DNA from 2 places in the Mumia sp. ZJ430 genome. Region 1 is predicted to be linked to the other one. Evidence: riboswitches for the same ligand, from Rfam matches in the RefSeq annotation. Region 1 holds a riboswitch; the other holds the start of a gene.

Evidence for each region. A riboswitch is a leader RNA that binds a small molecule or an ion and turns the genes downstream of it on or off. The one in region 1 is predicted to bind thiamine pyrophosphate.
Region 2: another riboswitch for thiamine pyrophosphate. It lies ahead of thiM (hydroxyethylthiazole kinase); the one in region 1 lies ahead of HCT63_RS15365 (ECF transporter S component).

The regions. Positions count from the first base shown of each region.
Region 1 covers NZ_JAAHFK010000003.1:667,732-675,607, reverse strand. The annotation lists gene HCT63_RS15390 (aspartate aminotransferase family protein) at 1-1,167, shown strand, start outside; gene HCT63_RS15385 (FAD-dependent oxidoreductase) at 1,170-2,585, shown strand; gene HCT63_RS15380 (cupin domain-containing protein) at 2,582-2,932, shown strand; gene HCT63_RS15375 (SGNH/GDSL hydrolase family protein) at 2,982-3,695, shown strand; gene HCT63_RS15370 (ankyrin repeat domain-containing protein) at 3,706-4,089, shown strand; TPP riboswitch at 4,209-4,328, shown strand; gene HCT63_RS15365 (ECF transporter S component) at 4,319-4,954, shown strand; gene HCT63_RS15360 (ABC transporter ATP-binding protein) at 4,951-6,402, shown strand; gene HCT63_RS15355 (energy-coupling factor transporter transmembrane component T) at 6,399-7,088, shown strand; gene HCT63_RS15350 (MaoC family dehydratase) at 7,169-7,621, shown strand; gene crcB (fluoride efflux transporter CrcB) at 7,633-7,876, opposite strand, start outside.
Region 2 covers NZ_JAAHFK010000002.1:762,369-770,244, reverse strand. The annotation lists gene HCT63_RS10230 (acetolactate synthase large subunit) at 1-1,035, shown strand, start outside; gene ilvN (acetolactate synthase small subunit) at 1,040-1,576, shown strand; gene ilvC (ketol-acid reductoisomerase) at 1,662-2,690, shown strand; TPP riboswitch at 2,994-3,085, shown strand; gene thiM (hydroxyethylthiazole kinase) at 3,074-3,865, shown strand; gene thiE (thiamine phosphate synthase) at 3,865-4,530, shown strand; gene thiD (bifunctional hydroxymethylpyrimidine kinase/phosphomethylpyrimidine kinase) at 4,527-5,330, shown strand; gene HCT63_RS10200 (TenA family protein) at 5,327-5,995, shown strand; gene HCT63_RS10195 (hypothetical protein) at 6,017-7,102, opposite strand; gene HCT63_RS10190 (RNA polymerase sigma factor) at 7,099-7,665, opposite strand; gene HCT63_RS10185 (PLP-dependent aminotransferase family protein) at 7,708-7,876, opposite strand, start outside.

The DNA of each region.
Region 1 (7,876 bases):
ACCAACATCGGCCACCAGCACCCGCGCGTCGTGAAGGCGATCCAGGACCAGGCGGCGACGCTGTGCACGATCGCGCCGCAGCACGCCAACGCGGCCCGCTCGCAGGCCGCGCACCTCATCGCCGAGCTCGCTCCCGAGGGGATGGACCGCGTCTTCTTCACCAACGGCGGCGCCGACGCCGTCGAGCACGCGGTCCGCATGGCGCGGCTGCACACCGGCCGCCGCAAGGTGCTGAGCCGCTACCGGTCGTACCACGGCGGGACACAGACGGCGGTCAACCTCACCGGTGACCCGCGGCGCTGGCCGAACGACTACGCCGCCGACGGAGTGGTCCACTTCTTCGGGCCGTTCCTCTACCGCTCGGAGTTCCACGCGACGACTGAGGCCCTGGAGTGCGAGCGCGCCCTCGCCCACCTCGAGCACACGATCCAGATGGAGGGTCCGGCCACGATCGCCGCGATCATCCTCGAGACCATCCCCGGGACCGCCGGCATCATGCCGCCGCCGCCGGGCTACCTCGAGGGTGTGCGCGAGATCTGCGACCGCTATGGGATCGTCTGGATCGCCGACGAGGTCATGGCCGGCTTCGGGCGTACGGGCACGTGGTTCGCGCTCGACCTGTACGACGCGAAGCCCGACCTGATCACCTTCGCCAAGGGCATCACCTCGGGTTATGTCCCGCTCGGTGGCGTCATCATCTCCGAGCCGATCTACGACACGTTCGCCGAGCGCGTCTACCCCGGCGGCCTGACGTACTCGGGCCACCCGCTCGCGTGCGCGGCCGCCGTCGCGACGCTCGAGACGATGAAGGACGAGCGCATCGTCGAGGCGGCGGCGACGCTCGGGACCGACGTCCTCGGACCCGGTCTCGCCGAGATCGCCGCGAAGCACGCGTGTGTCGGCGAGGTCCGCGGCATCGGGGCCTTCTGGGCGCTGGAGCTGGTCGCCGACCCGCAGACGCGCGAGCCGCTGGCTCCGTACGGCGGCTCGAGCCCGGCGATGAACGAGATCGTGGCCGCGTGCAAGAAGAACGGGCTGCTCCCGTTCGTCAACTACAACCGCATCCACGTGGTCCCCGCGCTCAACATCGGCCACGACGACGCGCGCGACGGCCTGCGGATCCTCGACGAGGCCCTGTCCGTCGGCGACGCCCACGTGGCGCGTTAGCCATGGTGCGGTCGACCGTCTTCGAGCGACTCGCACCGCCCGCAGCAATCGTCGACGCGTCGCTCGAGGCGACGCGCGACGGCTGCTTCTGGCTCGACGACGTCGGTGACACCGTCGCGTACCCGCCGCTGGCCGGTGCGCACACGACCGACCTGCTCGTCGTCGGGGGCGGCTACACGGGCCTGTGGACGGCGGTGAAGGCCAAGCTGCGCAACCCTGGCACGCGCGTCGCCGTCCTGGAGGCGCAGACGGTCGGCTGGGCCGCGTCCGGGCGCAACGGCGGCTTCTGCGACGCGAGCCTCACGCACGGCGAGGAGAACGGCCGGTCACGCTGGCCCGACGAGTACGACACGCTCGAGCGGCTGGGGCAGGACAACCTCGAGTCGCTGTGCAAGGCGGTCGACGCGCTCGGCATCGACTGCGAGCTGGAGCGCACGGGGTCGCTCGACGTCGCCGTGGAACCGCACCAGGTGGCGTGGCTCGAGGAGGGGTCCGGCGAATTCCTGGACACCGACGCCGTACGGGCGCAGGTCGACAGCCCGACGTACCTCGCCGGCGTCTGGCACCGCGACTCGACGGCGATGCTGCACCCGGCGAAGCTCGCCAAGGAGCTCGCTCGCGTCGCGGCGGGTCTCGGCGTCGAGATCTTCGAGTACAGCGCTGCCGAGTCGCTGGAGACGTCCGGGCGCCGCGGGCCGGTGCTCGTACGGACGCCGCGCGGTTCGGTGCGGGCGGACCGGGTGGCGCTCGCGACGAACGTGTTCCCGTCGTTGCTCCCGCGGTACGACCTGTTCACCGTGCCGGTCTACGACTACGCGCTGATGACCGAGCCGCTGACCGCCGCCCAGCGCGACGCGATCGGCTGGGACAACCGGCAGGGCGTCAGCGACATGGCGAACCAGTTCCACTACTACCGGCAGTCTGCGGACGGCCGGATCCTGTTCGGCGGCTACGACGCGGTCTACCACTACGGCGGCAAGGTCCGATCGGCGTACGAGCACCGGCCTGAGACCTATCGGACGCTCGCGTCGCACTTCCTCACGACGTTCCCGCAGCTCGAGGGCATCGGCTTCACCCACCGGTGGGCAGGCGCCATCGACACGTCGACGCGGTTCTGCGCGTTCTTCGGACTCGCGAAGCAGGGGCGGGTCGCGTACGCGGCCGGCTTCACCGGACTCGGTGTCGCCGCGACCCACTTCGCGGCCGACGTGATGCTCGACCGGCTGGCCGGCGAGCGGACGCCGCGGACCGAGGTCGAGATGGTCCGCAAGAAGCCTCTGCCGTTCCCGCCGGAGCCTGCCGCCGCGGTCGGCATCAACCTGACGCGGTGGTCGCTCGATCGCGCCGACCACCACGAGGGCGTACGCAACGCGTGGCTGCGGGCGATGGACGCCGTCGGCCTGGGGTTCGACTCGTGACGGGCGAATGGGCGGCCGCGCGGCTTCTGTCTGGGGACGTCGAGGCGCACCCCCTGCAGCCCGGCGCCCTCGACCCGGCCGACGTCGTGCACGGGACCCCGGCCGTCGCGTCGACGGCACTCGCGACGTTCGGTGACCTCTCGGTCGGCCTCTGGGAGATCACCGCGGGCGCCGTGCGCGACACCGAGATCGACGAGGTGTTCGTCGTGCTGTCCGGAGACGCAACCGTGCGCTTTGAGGACGGCAGCGCTCTCGAGCTGCGTCCCGGCGTCGCCGCACGTCTGTACGCCGGCGACCGTACGGTGTGGGAGGTCCGCGAGACGCTGCGCAAGGTCTACGTGGCCTGACCGTCGCGGTTCTGGCCCCTCAGGGCCGCGCGCGAGGGATCATGGAGTCGTGAGAGTTCTCCGTGCTGCCCGACCGCGCCTGCTCGACGCGTCGTGGCGGATGCGGGTCGCGGCAGTGCTCGTGCTCACGCTGCTGAGCGGTGTGCTGCTCCTGGAGCTCGGCGGGGGCCGTGCCGACGCCGCGCGGTGCGAGCGGTTCACCGCGGAGTCGGAGGCGCGCCGCGCGGCGGTGCCGTCCGCGGTCGGCCAGCGGGTCGTCGTGATCGGTGACTCGTGGTCGGCGGGCCGAGGGCTCGACGATGCCGGTGACGCATGGACCGCCCGGCTGTCCGGCCAGGTCCACGTCGACGCGTTCTCCGGGTCGGGCTTCAGCCGGTACGCGAGCCCGTGCGAGGGCTCGTGGTTCGCCGAGCGGGCCGCGCGCGCCGTGGCCGGCGGTGCCGACCTCGTGCTCGTCCAAGGTGGGCTCAACGACGTCGACCAGCCGCTGGAGGCCGTACGAGCAGGCTTCGCGCGGGTGATGCGTGCGGTCGAGGGGCTGCCCGTCGTCGTGGTCGGTCCGGCAGTCGCCCCTGCCCGTGAGGCGGGTGTGCATCACGTCGACGCCGACCTCGCCAGACTGGCCGAGGCCCACGGCGCCTCGTACGTCTCGGCGGTCGGGCTCGACCTGGCCTACCTCGAGGACGGGCTGCACCTCACGCGCGACGGGCACCGGGAGTTCGGCGACTTCGTGAGAGGGAGCATCGAAGGGATCGCCCGGTAAGGTCCCCGTTATGAGCGAGAGCGCGCGCCCTGATCCGGCGGTGGTCGAGCTCGCGCACCGGATGTTCGACCTGGCGCGCGACGGCGACGCCGACACGCTGCTGGCGTACGTCGACGCCGGAGTCCCCGTGGAGCTGACCGACTCCAGCGGCAACACGCTGCTGATGCTCGCGGCCTATCACGGCCACGCCGACATCGTGCAGCGGCTGCTCGACGCCGGCGCGGACGTCAACCGGCTCAACGACCGGGGTCAGAGCCCGCTCGCCGGCGCCATCTTCAAGGGCGAGGACCTGGTGGTGTCGGTCCTCATCGGCGCGGGTGCAGACCCGGATCTGGGGACGCCGTCCGCGCGTGCGACGGCTGCGATGTTCGGCCGCGACAGCCTGCTGACCTGACCTCTCCGACCCCCTCGTGACCCTCGCGCGGGGCGAGGAGGTGCCGTTCGTCCTGCCGGCCCGCTGACGCAGTGTGCGCGAGACGCGGTGTACGCGGAGCAGGCGGGGGGCTAGAGTCGACCCCACGACAGGGGAGCGCGGGTGCCTACGGGCACGGCGCGCTGAGAGTGCGGAAAGGCCGCAGACCCTCCGAACCTGCACCGGTTAGCACCGGCGAAGGGAGTCATCCATGGCTGAGGCCATTCGTTCTCGCGCGTCCGCGACCACCCGCTACCGCACGGTCGACCTCGTCACCGTGGCGATGCTCGGCGTCGCGCTCGGCGTGGTCTTCTGGGGCTGGAACCAGCTGTTCGCCGTGGTCAGCGGCACCGCGCTGTTCGCGTTTCCGCCGAGCTCGGGGCTCATCTGCGGCGTCTGGCTGCTCGGCGGCGTCGTCGGCGGTCTCGTCGTCCGCAAGCCCGGCGCCGCCGTCGGCACCGAGCTCGTCGCGGCAACGATGTCGGCGCTGCTCGGCAACCAGTGGGGCATGTCCGTCGTCGTCTCGGGGCTGATCCAAGGGTTCGGCGCCGAGCTCGTCTTCGCGGTCCTGCTCTATCGGCGCTGGGGTGTCGTCGCGGCCGCGCTCGCAGGCGCGTTGGCCGGTGCGGGTGAGGCCGTGTACGAGTGGTTCGCGTACTACGCGGACTGGTCGTTCGGCTACCAGCTCACCTACCTCGCGTTCCTCGTGGTCTCGGGTGCGCTCGTCGCCGGCGTCGGTGGGTGGGCGCTGGTGCGTGCGCTCGCCTCGACCGGGTCCCTCGACGCCTTCGGTCCGGGCCGCGAGCACCACGAGCGCGCGGCAGCGACCAGCCCCGCACAGGCGTGACCGGCTCGGTCTCCCTCCGCGGCTTCGGCTGGCGTCCGCTCGGTCGGCGTTCGTCGGTCGTGGCCGATCTCGACCTGCGGATCGAGCCCGGCGAGCGGGTGCTTCTCGCGGGCCCCTCCGGCGCCGGCAAGTCGACGGTGCTCCGCGCCGCCGCCGGGGTGCTCGCGACCGCCGCCGACGGTGACCTGCTCGGCGAGGTCGAGACCGTGGGTCGCGTCGGGCTGCTCCTCCAGAACCCCGGGGACGCTGGCGTCGCCGATCGCCTCGGGCGCGACGTCGCCTTCGGTCTGGAGAACGCCCGCGTGCCGCGCGACGCGATCTGGCCGAGGGTCCGCGCCGCCCTCGAGGCCGTACGGCTGCCGTACGGGATCCAGCACCCGACCTCGGCGCTCTCCGGCGGCGAGCTCCAACGTGCCGCGCTCGCCGGGGTGCTCGCGTCGCGGGCCGACGTCCTGCTCCTCGACGAGCCGACGTCGATGCTCGATGACGCCAACGCCGAGGCCGTACGCCACTGCGTTGCCGAGGTGGTGGCCGAGACCGGCGCGACTCTCGTCGTCGTCGAGCACCGGCTCGCCGCGTGGCTCGGCCACGTCGACCGGGTCGTCGTGCTCGGGCGTGACGGCGCGGTGGTCGCCGATACCGATCCGGCGACGTTCGCGGAGACGATGCGTGACGACCTCGCGTCGGCGGGGGTGTGGATGCCGGGTGCGCCCGCGCCGGTGGCGGCCCCGCCACCGGCTGCCCTCGTCACGCCGCGCGATCCTGCGCCGACCCTCGAGGCCGTCGCGCTGAGCGTCGACCTTCGCCGCAGCGACGTCCGGGGGACCACGCGCACACCCGCCCTCCGTGAGGTCGACGCCGTGCTCGTACCGGGAGCCGTCACCGTCCTCGGTGGGCCGAGCGGTGCCGGCAAGTCGACGTTGCTCGCGACGCTCGGCGGACTGCAGCGCCCGACCTCGGGGGAGGTGCGAGGACTGGGCGTGCCCCCACACCGGATGCGCTCTCGTGCGCTCGCCGCGGTCGTCGGGTGGGTCCCTCAGAATCCCGAGCACGGATTCTTGACGACCCGGGTCCGCGACGAGGTCGCGGCGACGTCTCGGCAGGTCGGGGCAGTGGTCGACGTCGACGCGGTGCTCGCGCACCTCGGTCTCGAGTCGTTGGCCGAGGTGAACCCGTACCGGCTGTCCGGTGGCGAGCAGCGCCGGCTCGCCCTCGCCGCCGCGCTCGCCCACCGACCGCCCGTCCTCCTGCTCGACGAACCCACGGTCGGGCAGGACCGTGGGACCTGGGCAGCGGTCGCCGGCTGGATGCTCGCGGCGGCCCGGGAAGGCGCGGCAGTTGCCGCGGCGAGCCACGACGGCGTGCTCGCGGCCCGCGCGGATCACCTGGTGCGACTCGCGGGCGGACGCAACGCCGAGCCGGCCAGGACTGCGGAGGACGCGCGATGAGACGCCTCGTCCCCGCCGCGAACCCCTTGGTTCTGCTGGCCGTGGGCATGCTCGCGATCGTGGCGTCGTTCGCCGTACACGACCTTCGTACGGCCGTCGTGGCCCTGGGTGCCTACGTGCTCGCGGGCGCGGTGCTGCTGCCGTCGCCGCGGTTCGCGCTGGCGCGGTTCACGGCGATCGCCGTGGCGTCGGTCTCGCTGGTGTGGTCGACGTGGTGGCTTGGCGGCCGCGACGTCGAGGTCGCACTGACAGCCGGTCTCAGGATCGTCGTCCTCGCTCTGCCAGGAGCGGTGCTGGCCGCCTTCGTCGACCCCTCGAGGCTCGCCGACCAGCTCGGGCAGCGGCTGAGGATGCCGGCGCGGCCGGTGGTTGCGTTCGCCGCGGCGATGCAGCGCTTCGGTGCCCTGCGCGAGACGTGGGGACAGCTCGACCGAACGCGACGTGCGCGTGGGTACGGGCCGACCCGCAACCCGCTCTCTCGTGCGCGGCACGCGGTGTCGCTCGCGTTCGGGCTGCTGGTCAGCGCGCTGCGTGACGCCGCGCGGATGTCGGTGGCGATGGATGCACGCGGGTTCGCCGGCGCGCAGACCCGTACGTGGGCCGAGCCTGCGCCGTGGACGCCTGCAGACTCCGGCCTGCTCGCGCTCGGTGTCCTCCTCGCCGCGGTCCCGTGGTTCGTACGGTGAGACGGCCGGTGTGCCGCACATCACGGCGGCACTCTAGGATCGGCGTGCCGTAAGCGATCGCTTAGTACGGAGGATTCCGGATGCGCACCTTCAAGAACCTCGCCGAGCTCGCGTCGTGCACGGGCGAGGAGCTCGGCGTCAGTGACTGGCACGAGGTCACTCAGGAGCAGGTCAACCTCTTCGCCGAGGCGACCGGCGACCACCAGTGGATCCACGTCGACCCGGAGAAGGCCGCACAGGGGCCATTCGGTCGGACCATCGCGCACGGCTACCTCACGGTGTCGTTGATCCCGAAGCTGTCGGCCGAGACCTACAAGGTCGAGAGCGTGAAGATGGGCGTCAACTACGGCTCTGACAAGGTCCGTTTCCCGGCGCCGCTGCCAGTCGGCTCCAAGGTCCGAGGGCGGGCGAAGCTCATCGAGATCGTCCCCGTCGCGCTCGGCCAGCGGGTCACGGTCGAGTTCACCGTCGAGGCCGAGGGCGTCGACAAGCCCGTCTGTGTCGCGCGGACGCTCGCGATCTTCGCCGAGTAGCCGCGCGCTTCCTAGAGGCTCTTGCCCCACACGTAGCCGAGGACCGCCAGCGCGACGGCGGCCGCCAGGATCCCGAACCCGTACGCGACGGCGAGCCCCCAGCGCTTCTCGCGGATCAAGGTGACGGTCTCGTAGCTGGCGGTGCTGAAGGTCGTGTACCCGCCGAGGAATCCCGTGCCGATGACGGCGCTGACGTCGGTCGAGGCGATGTTGCTCACGACCAGGCCGGTGAGGAAGCCCAGGACGAGCGAGCCG
Region 2 (7,876 bases), on a different contig from region 1:
ATGGCGCGCGGCGTGTTCCCCGACAGCCACCCGCTGCACCTCGGCATGCCGGGCATGCACGGCACGGTGGCGGCCGTCGGCGCGCTCCAGAAGAGCGACCTGCTGATCTCGCTCGGCGCGCGCTTCGACGACCGCGTGACCGGTGAGCTCGCGTCGTTCGCCCCGGACGCCAAGGTCATCCACGCCGACATCGACCCTGCCGAGATCTCCAAGAACCGCACGGCGGACGTGCCGATCGTCGGCGACGCCCGCGAGGTCATTGCCGACCTCGTGGTCGCGCTGCAGGCCGAGTACGCCGAGAAGCCTGCCGACTACTCCGCGTGGAGCGCGCACATGCAGGACGTGGCGCAGCGCTGGCCGCTGGGGTACGACGAGCCCACCGACGGCTCGATGTCGCCGCAGCGGGTGATCCAGCGCATCGGCGAGATCGCCGGCCCGGACGCCACGTACACCGCCGGCGTCGGCCAGCACCAGATGTGGGCCGCCAACTTCATCGGCCACGAGCGTCCCGCCCGCTGGATCAACTCCGGCGGCATGGGCACCATGGGTTTCTCCGTCCCCGCGGCGATGGGTGCCCAGGTCGCTCGACCGGGCGAGGTCGTGTGGGCGATCGACGGCGACGGGTGCTTCCAGATGACCAACCAGGAGCTTGCCACCTGCGCGCTCGAGGGCATCCCGATCAAGGTCGCGATCATCAACAACTCGTCGCTCGGCATGGTGCGGCAGTGGCAGACCCTCTTCTATGAGGGCCGCTACTCCAACACCGACCTGCAGACCGGCCCGGACGCCGCCCGGATCCCCGACTTCGTCAAGCTCGCCGACGCGTACGGGTGCGTGGGTCTGCGCTGCGAGAGCCCCGACGACCTCGACGACGTGATCGCGAAGGCGATGTCGATCACCGACGTGCCCGTCGTCATCGACTTCGTGGTCCACCGCGACGCGATGGTGTGGCCGATGGTTCCGGCCGGCGTCAGCAACGACCTGATCCAGATCGCGCGCGACATGGCGCCCGACTTCGGCGACGAGGAGCTCTGACCTGATGAGCAAGCACACCCTGTCAGTCCTGGTCGAGAACACCCCCGGTGTCCTCGCCCGCGTCGCGAGCCTGTTCATGCGTCGCGGCTTCAACATCGAGTCGCTCGCGGTCGGGCAGACCGAGATCCCCGAGATCTCGCGCATGACGATCGTCGTGAACGTCGACGAGCTGCCGCTCGAGCAGGTCACCAAGCAGCTCAACAAGCTCGTGAACGTGCTCAAGATCGTCGAGCTCGAGCCGTCCGTGGCGGTCGAGCGCGAGCTGATGCTGATCAAGGTCCGCGCCGACGGCCAGACCCGCGGGCAGGTCCTCGAGACCGTCCAGCTGTTCCGGGCGAAGGTCGTCGACGTGGCGGTCGACGCCGTCACCATCGAAGCGACGGGCGACCCGGGCAAGCTCTCAGCGATGCTGAGGGTGCTCGAGCCGTTCGGCATCCGCGAGATCGCCCAGTCCGGGCGGGTCGCGATCGGCCGCGGCGGGCGGTCGATCACCGACCGCACTCTGCGCGCTGTCCCCGGCGGGTCCAGCCAGACCGCCTGAGCGTACGGTCGTACCCACGGCCGCACCTGACTCAACCACCGGCACCGACAGGTGTCACTCGGCACCACCAAGAAGGAGTTACCCCGTGCCTGAGCTGTTCTACGATGACGACGCCGACCTGGGCGTGATCCAAGGCCGCAGCGTGGCCGTCCTCGGCTACGGCAGCCAGGGCCACGCCCACGCGCTGTCGCTGCGCGACTCCGGCGTCGACGTCCGCGTCGGCCTGCCCGAGGGATCGAAGAGCCGCGCCAAGGCCGAGGCCGAGGGCCTGCGTGTCCTCACGCCCGCCGAGGCCGTCGCCGAGGCCGACGTCATCGTCGTCCTCGCACCAGACCCGGCCCAGCGCTCGCTGTATGCCGAGGCCATCGAGCCGAACCTCAACGACGGCGACGCGCTGATCTTCGGCCACGGCTTCAACATCCGCTACGGCTACGTGAAGCCGCCGGCCGGTGTCGACGTCGGCATGATCGCGCCGAAGGGCCCCGGTCACCTGGTCCGCCGCGAGTACGTCGAGGGTCGCGGTGTCCCCGTGCTCGTCGCCGTCGAGCAGGACGCGACCGGCAACGCCTGGCCGCTGGTCCTCTCGTACGCCAAGGCGATCGGCGGCCTGCGCGCCGGCGGCATCAAGACGACCTTCACCGAGGAGACCGAGACCGATCTCTTCGGCGAGCAGGCCGTCCTCTGCGGCGGCGTGTCCGCGCTGGTCCAGGCGGGCTTCGAGACGCTGACCGAGGCTGGCTACCAGCCGGAGGTCGCCTACTTCGAGTGCCTCCACGAGCTGAAGCTGATCGTCGACCTCATGTACGAGGGCGGCATCGCCAAGCAGCGTTGGTCGGTCTCCGACACCGCCGAGTACGGCGACTACGTGTCGGGCCCGCGGGTCGTCGACGCGCGTGTCAAGGACAACATGAAGGCCGTCCTGGACGACATCAAGAACGGCGCGTTCGCCGAGCGCTTCATCGCCGACCAGGACGCCGGTGCGCCGGAGTTCAAGAAGCTCCGTGCCGAGGGCGAGCAGCACCCGATCGAGGCCACAGGCCGCGAGCTGCGCAAGCTCATGTCGTGGGTCAAGAGCGCCGACGACGACTACACCGAGGGCACCGCAGCGCGCTGACCCTCGTACGTTCCGACCGGCGGTGAGTCCGGTCCCACGCGCATCACCGGCGTGGGACCTGGCTCACCGCCGTCGTCGTTGGCGGGGCGGAGGGATGTCTCCTGGATAGATGAGGCGGGCGAGCCAACGGCGGGACGCGAGGTAGACCTCGCGCACCCCTCCGCGGCGCCACGCGCGGCGGACGCGACGGGCGGGAGCCATGCATACCCCTCGGGGGAAGGAGTCGGGTGGGTTGCCCGCACGCTAGCGGTCGAGGCGGCGTCGCGGAAGGGTCTCGGGCACGTTCTGTTATCGTCGCCAGCAGTTGCAAGGCCGGGGTGCCCGAAGGGCTGAGAACACACCCGCCGAACCTGATCCGGGTCATACCGGCGAGAGGGAGCCTGATGCTCGATCCACGTACTGCTGCCCACGTCCACGACCAGCTCCGGGCGCAGGGCCCGCTGGTGCAGGTCATCACGAACTATGTGTCGATGGACATCGCCGCGAACCTGCTGAACGCCGCAGGCGCGTCGCCGGCGATGGTCCATGACGCCCGCGAGGCCGGTGAGTTCGCCGGCATCGCCCAGGCCGTCGTCGCCAACATCGGCACGCTCTCCCCGCCATGGGTCGACGGCATGCTCGCCGCGGTCGAGGTTGCCTCGGCCTCCGGCAAGCCCTGGATCCTCGACCCGGTCGCGGTCGGTGCCACCGCCTACCGGCGCGAGTCCGTCGCCGCCCTGATCGAGCACCGGCCGACCGTGATCCGGGGCAACGCGAGCGAGATCCTCGCGATCGCGACATCGACGGGCGCCGGGCGCGGGGTCGACGCTGATGCCGACACCGCCGACGTGCGTACGGACGCCGAGGCGCTGGCCTCCAAGCTCGAGACCGTGGTCGCGATGACCGGCGCCGTCGACATCGTCACCGACGGCACCCGTACGGCCGAGATCCGCGGCGGCGACGCGAGGGCGCCGATGATCACGGCGCTCGGGTGCTCGGCGAGCGCCCTGGTTGGTGCGGCGTGCGCGGTGCACGACGACGCGTTCGAGGCGTCGGCGAGTGCGCTGGCGATCCTGACGGCCGCGGTCGAGCAGGCCGCGCCGCTCGCCGAGGGGCCCGGCTCGCTGCGCTGGCGGCTGCTGGACGCGCTGTCCACGCTGTCGTCCGACGCGGTCGCCGAGGTCGTCGCGCGCTGATGGTCGGCCCGGCTGGAGACGTCCGTCTCTATCTCGTCACCGGGGCGGTGCCTGGCCGCGCTGACCTCGTCGACGTCGTCGCTGACGCGGTCGACGGAGGAGTGACGACCGTCCAGCTCCGCGACAAGGCAGCGACGACCGACGACCGCGTCCGACTCGCGGCACGGATCGCCGAGCGGGTCGGTGCCCGGGCGTCGTTCGTCCTCAACGACGACCTCTCGGCGGCGCGTGCTGTCCCTGGTGCCGGTCTCCACGTGGGCCCGGACGACCTCCACCCCGCCCGAGTGCGGGAGGTGCTCGGCGACGACGTCGTGGTCGGGTGGTCGCTGCACCGCGTCGAGCAGCTCGACGACGAGGAGGCTCTCGCCGCGTGCAGCTATCTCGCGGTGAGCCCGGTGTGGCCGACGCCGACGAAGACCGACACGACGGCGCCGTGGGGACTCGACGGCGTACGCCGCCTGCGCGACCTCGTACCCTCCGACCTGCCGCTCGTCGCGATCGGCGGCATCTCCGCGTCGAACGCCGCGTCGGTCATCGACGCCGGCGCCGACGGCATCTGCGTCGTCTCCGCGATCTGCGCGGCGCCCGCTCCGCGCGCAGCCGCCCGTACGCTGCGCGACATCGTCGACACCGCCCTCGCCGCCCGCCCGGAGGCCCAGCTGTGAGCACCGTGCCCGTCATGCTGTCGATCGCCGGCTCCGACCCGTCGGGGGGTGCGGGCATCCAGGCCGACCTCAAGACCGCGTCCGCCCTGGGCGTGTACGGGGCCGCGGCGTTGACGGCGCTGACCGTCCAGAACACCCGTGGCGTCACCGGCATCCACGCCGTGCCGCCGGACTTCGTGGCAGACCAGGTCCGGGCGGTCCTCGACGACCTCGAGGTGGGCGCGATCAAGATCGGCATGCTCGGGACCGCCGACGTGGTCGTTGCGGTGGCGGAGGTGCTCCGTACCGCTGACCTGCCGGTCGTGCTCGACCCGGTGATGGTGGCGACTTCGGGTGACCGGCTGGTCCCCGTCGACACGATCGACGCGATCCGGACGACACTCCTGCCGCTGGTCGCGGTCGTCACGCCCAACGTGCCCGAGGCGGCGGTGCTCGTGGGAGCTGAGGAGGCGGCCGACGTCGCTGGCCTCGGGGCGGCGGCGCTCGCCCTGCGGGAGAGAGGCGCCGCGGCGGTGCTGGTCAAGGGCGGCCACCTCGGCGGCGCCGAGAGCGTGGACGTGCTGGCTGACGCCGAGGGTGTGCGGTCGTACGCGGCGCCGCGCATCGACACCCCGAACACGCACGGCACCGGGTGCTCGTTGTCGTCGGCGATCGCCTCCGGGCTCGCGCTCGGGATGCCGTTGCGGGACGCCGTCGCGATGGCCAAGGACTATCTCACCGGTGCGCTGCGCAGCGGTGAGACGCACTCCGTCGGGCACGGTCACGGCCCGATCGACCACCTGTGGAGGACACGCGGATGACGTTCTCCGACGAGGCGTGGAAGCACGTCGCCGGCTGGTACGACGCGATCCTCGCGCACCCGTTCGTCGCGGGACTGGCGGACGGCACGCTGCCGGAGGACGTGTTCGCGCGCTATCTGCTCGACGACGCCCACTACTTGACGTCATACGGCAGCACGCTCGCGATGCTGGCGGCGCGTGCGGGCGATCCGGCGCTGTCGGCGGGGCTCGCACATGCGGCTGCCGAGGCGGTCGAGGCAGAGCGGCTGATGCATGAGGAGTTCCTCGTGCCCCGCGGACTCGATCCTGACGGCCCGGACGCCGCTGAGCCGACGCCGACCTGTCGGGCGTATGCCGGCACGCTGCTCGCGGATGCCGCGTACGCGCCGGTCGAGGTCGGGCTTGCGGGAGTGCTGCCCTGCTTCCGCGTCTATCTGGAGGTGGGGCGCGCGATCGCTGCGCAGGCGACCGATCCGGCGCATCCGTACCGCGCTTGGATCGACACCTACTCCGACCCCGCCTTCGACGCCGCCGTCACACGTGCAGAGGGGTGGACCGATCGCCTCGCAGAGGCGGCGACGCCCGAGCGCCGTACGGAGATGCTTGCCGCGTACGCCCGGGCGACGCGGTTCGAGTGGATGTTCTGGGACGCCTCCTGGCGCGGAGAGACCTGGCCGACGGCCTGACCTCCCCGCGCCCGCGAGCCTTCACTGACAGCCGGACATCTCGCGGATCTTGATCGTCTGGACGCCCTCTGCGACGGCGTCGGCCACCGCCCGCACCCCGTCGGCGTACTCGCCCTCGGCGTCCATCGGCGCGAGGAGCGGCCAGTCGCGCCCGCTCGCCAGCGCGTCGGCCGCGACCTTCCTCGCAGGAGCGTCTCCGGCCTCTTCGGCGCGCTGGAGCTCGCGGACCCAGCCGCACACGACCGGCTCGAGCACCTGGGCGCTGAGCTGGTAGCGGTCGTTCGTGCCGAGGTCGTCGAGCGCCGCACGGTCGAGACCCGGCGGGATGGGCACCCCGGTGAGGAGCTCGCCGACCACCTTTGACGCCTTGTCGGGTGTGACGATCTCGGGCGGCATCGCCGCGAGCCACTCCTCGACCGAGACTGCTCGTATGGTGCGCAGGACCGCGGCGATCTCTGCACGGTCCTTCCACCCGGCGATGCCCGTGCGGATCTCGGAGAACGTGCCGCCGGACGGTCGGAGCATCACGGCGATGTCCTTGGACGAGTACCGGAACTCACTGCCTTCCTGCCCGTCGATCGAGAACGGCGTCGGCTCGGAGACGTCGAGCCGATCCTCGTAGTAGCCGTCGTAACTGTCGGCGGGGTACCACGTCATGTCGAGCTCGCGCTCGCCGTTCGCGAAGACGATCGTGCCCTCGTCGGCGCGGAACCCGTAGACGTGGGCCGCTTTCCAGCCGGGCTCGCCGATCAGCAGGCGCGGCTGGCGGCGGGCGACCTCCACGACGGCAGCAGCGTAGGTGACGGGGGCCGTGACCACGGGCGGCTCGGAGGAACTCGGAGGTGCGGCCGGTGTCGTCTCCGGATCGCCGCCCGAGCCCACCCAGGCGGGGACCACCAGGGCGGCGGTGAGGACGGCGGCAGTCGCGACCACCCCCGCCAGCGGCAGCCGCCGGGATCGCTGTGACCGTTGTGACTGCTGCGGATCGGCGGTCACGATCTCCTCCAGGAGCGCGCGGTCGGCTCCGTGCAGATCAAGCAGCGCGGTGTCGACGTACGGGTCGGCGGCGCCCAGCAGACGGTCGAGGTCGAAGTCGTTGTCGTTCATGATCCCTCCTCGGGACTGGGTACGGTGCGGATGCTCATCTCGTGTCCGGCAACGGGGTCGGCGTCACCGAGGGCATCGCGGAGCCTTCGGCGGGCGCGCGACAGACGGGTCCGTACGGCGGTGGGGCTGATGTCGAGGACGTGGGCGATCTCGCGGGGCTCGAGACCCTCCCATGCCGACAGCATCAGGAGCTCGCGGTCGCCTGCTGCCAGTCGTTGCAGGGCAGCGCGTACGGCTGCGCGCTCGGTGACATGGTTGGCAGGGTCGGGAGTGAACGCGTCCGTCAGCTGCTGACGCAGTCGCTCGCCGAGGCGCTCGCGGCGCCGCCCGCTGCGTTCGGCGTTGGAGCGGACGTGGCGGGCGACCACGTACAGCCACAGGCGGCTGTCCTCCCCGGCCGGCATCGTGTCCATGCGCCGCCAGGCGACGAGGAACGTCTCCGCGACGAGGTCGGCAGCATCGTCAGGGTGACGCGTGCGGCGTACGGCGTACGCGAGGAGCGCGTCGAAGTGGGCGGCGTAGAGCTCGCGAAAGCGCTCCTCGCGAGCCGGGTCGGGGTTCATCACGTCACTTCATGTCCGGCGCATAGCCGATCGTGACACCGACTACGCCGTCAGCGCGGGGCGGCGGCGAGGCGGTGCCGTCGGTGTCGCGCGGCCAGCGAGCACCGTCTCCCACGCGAGCGCGAGGCGGTCGACGGCGTCCGCGAGGTGCTCGGCGGTGCGGGCGTACGGGAGCCGCAGCGAGGTCTCGCCGCCCCCGTCGGGGAAGAAC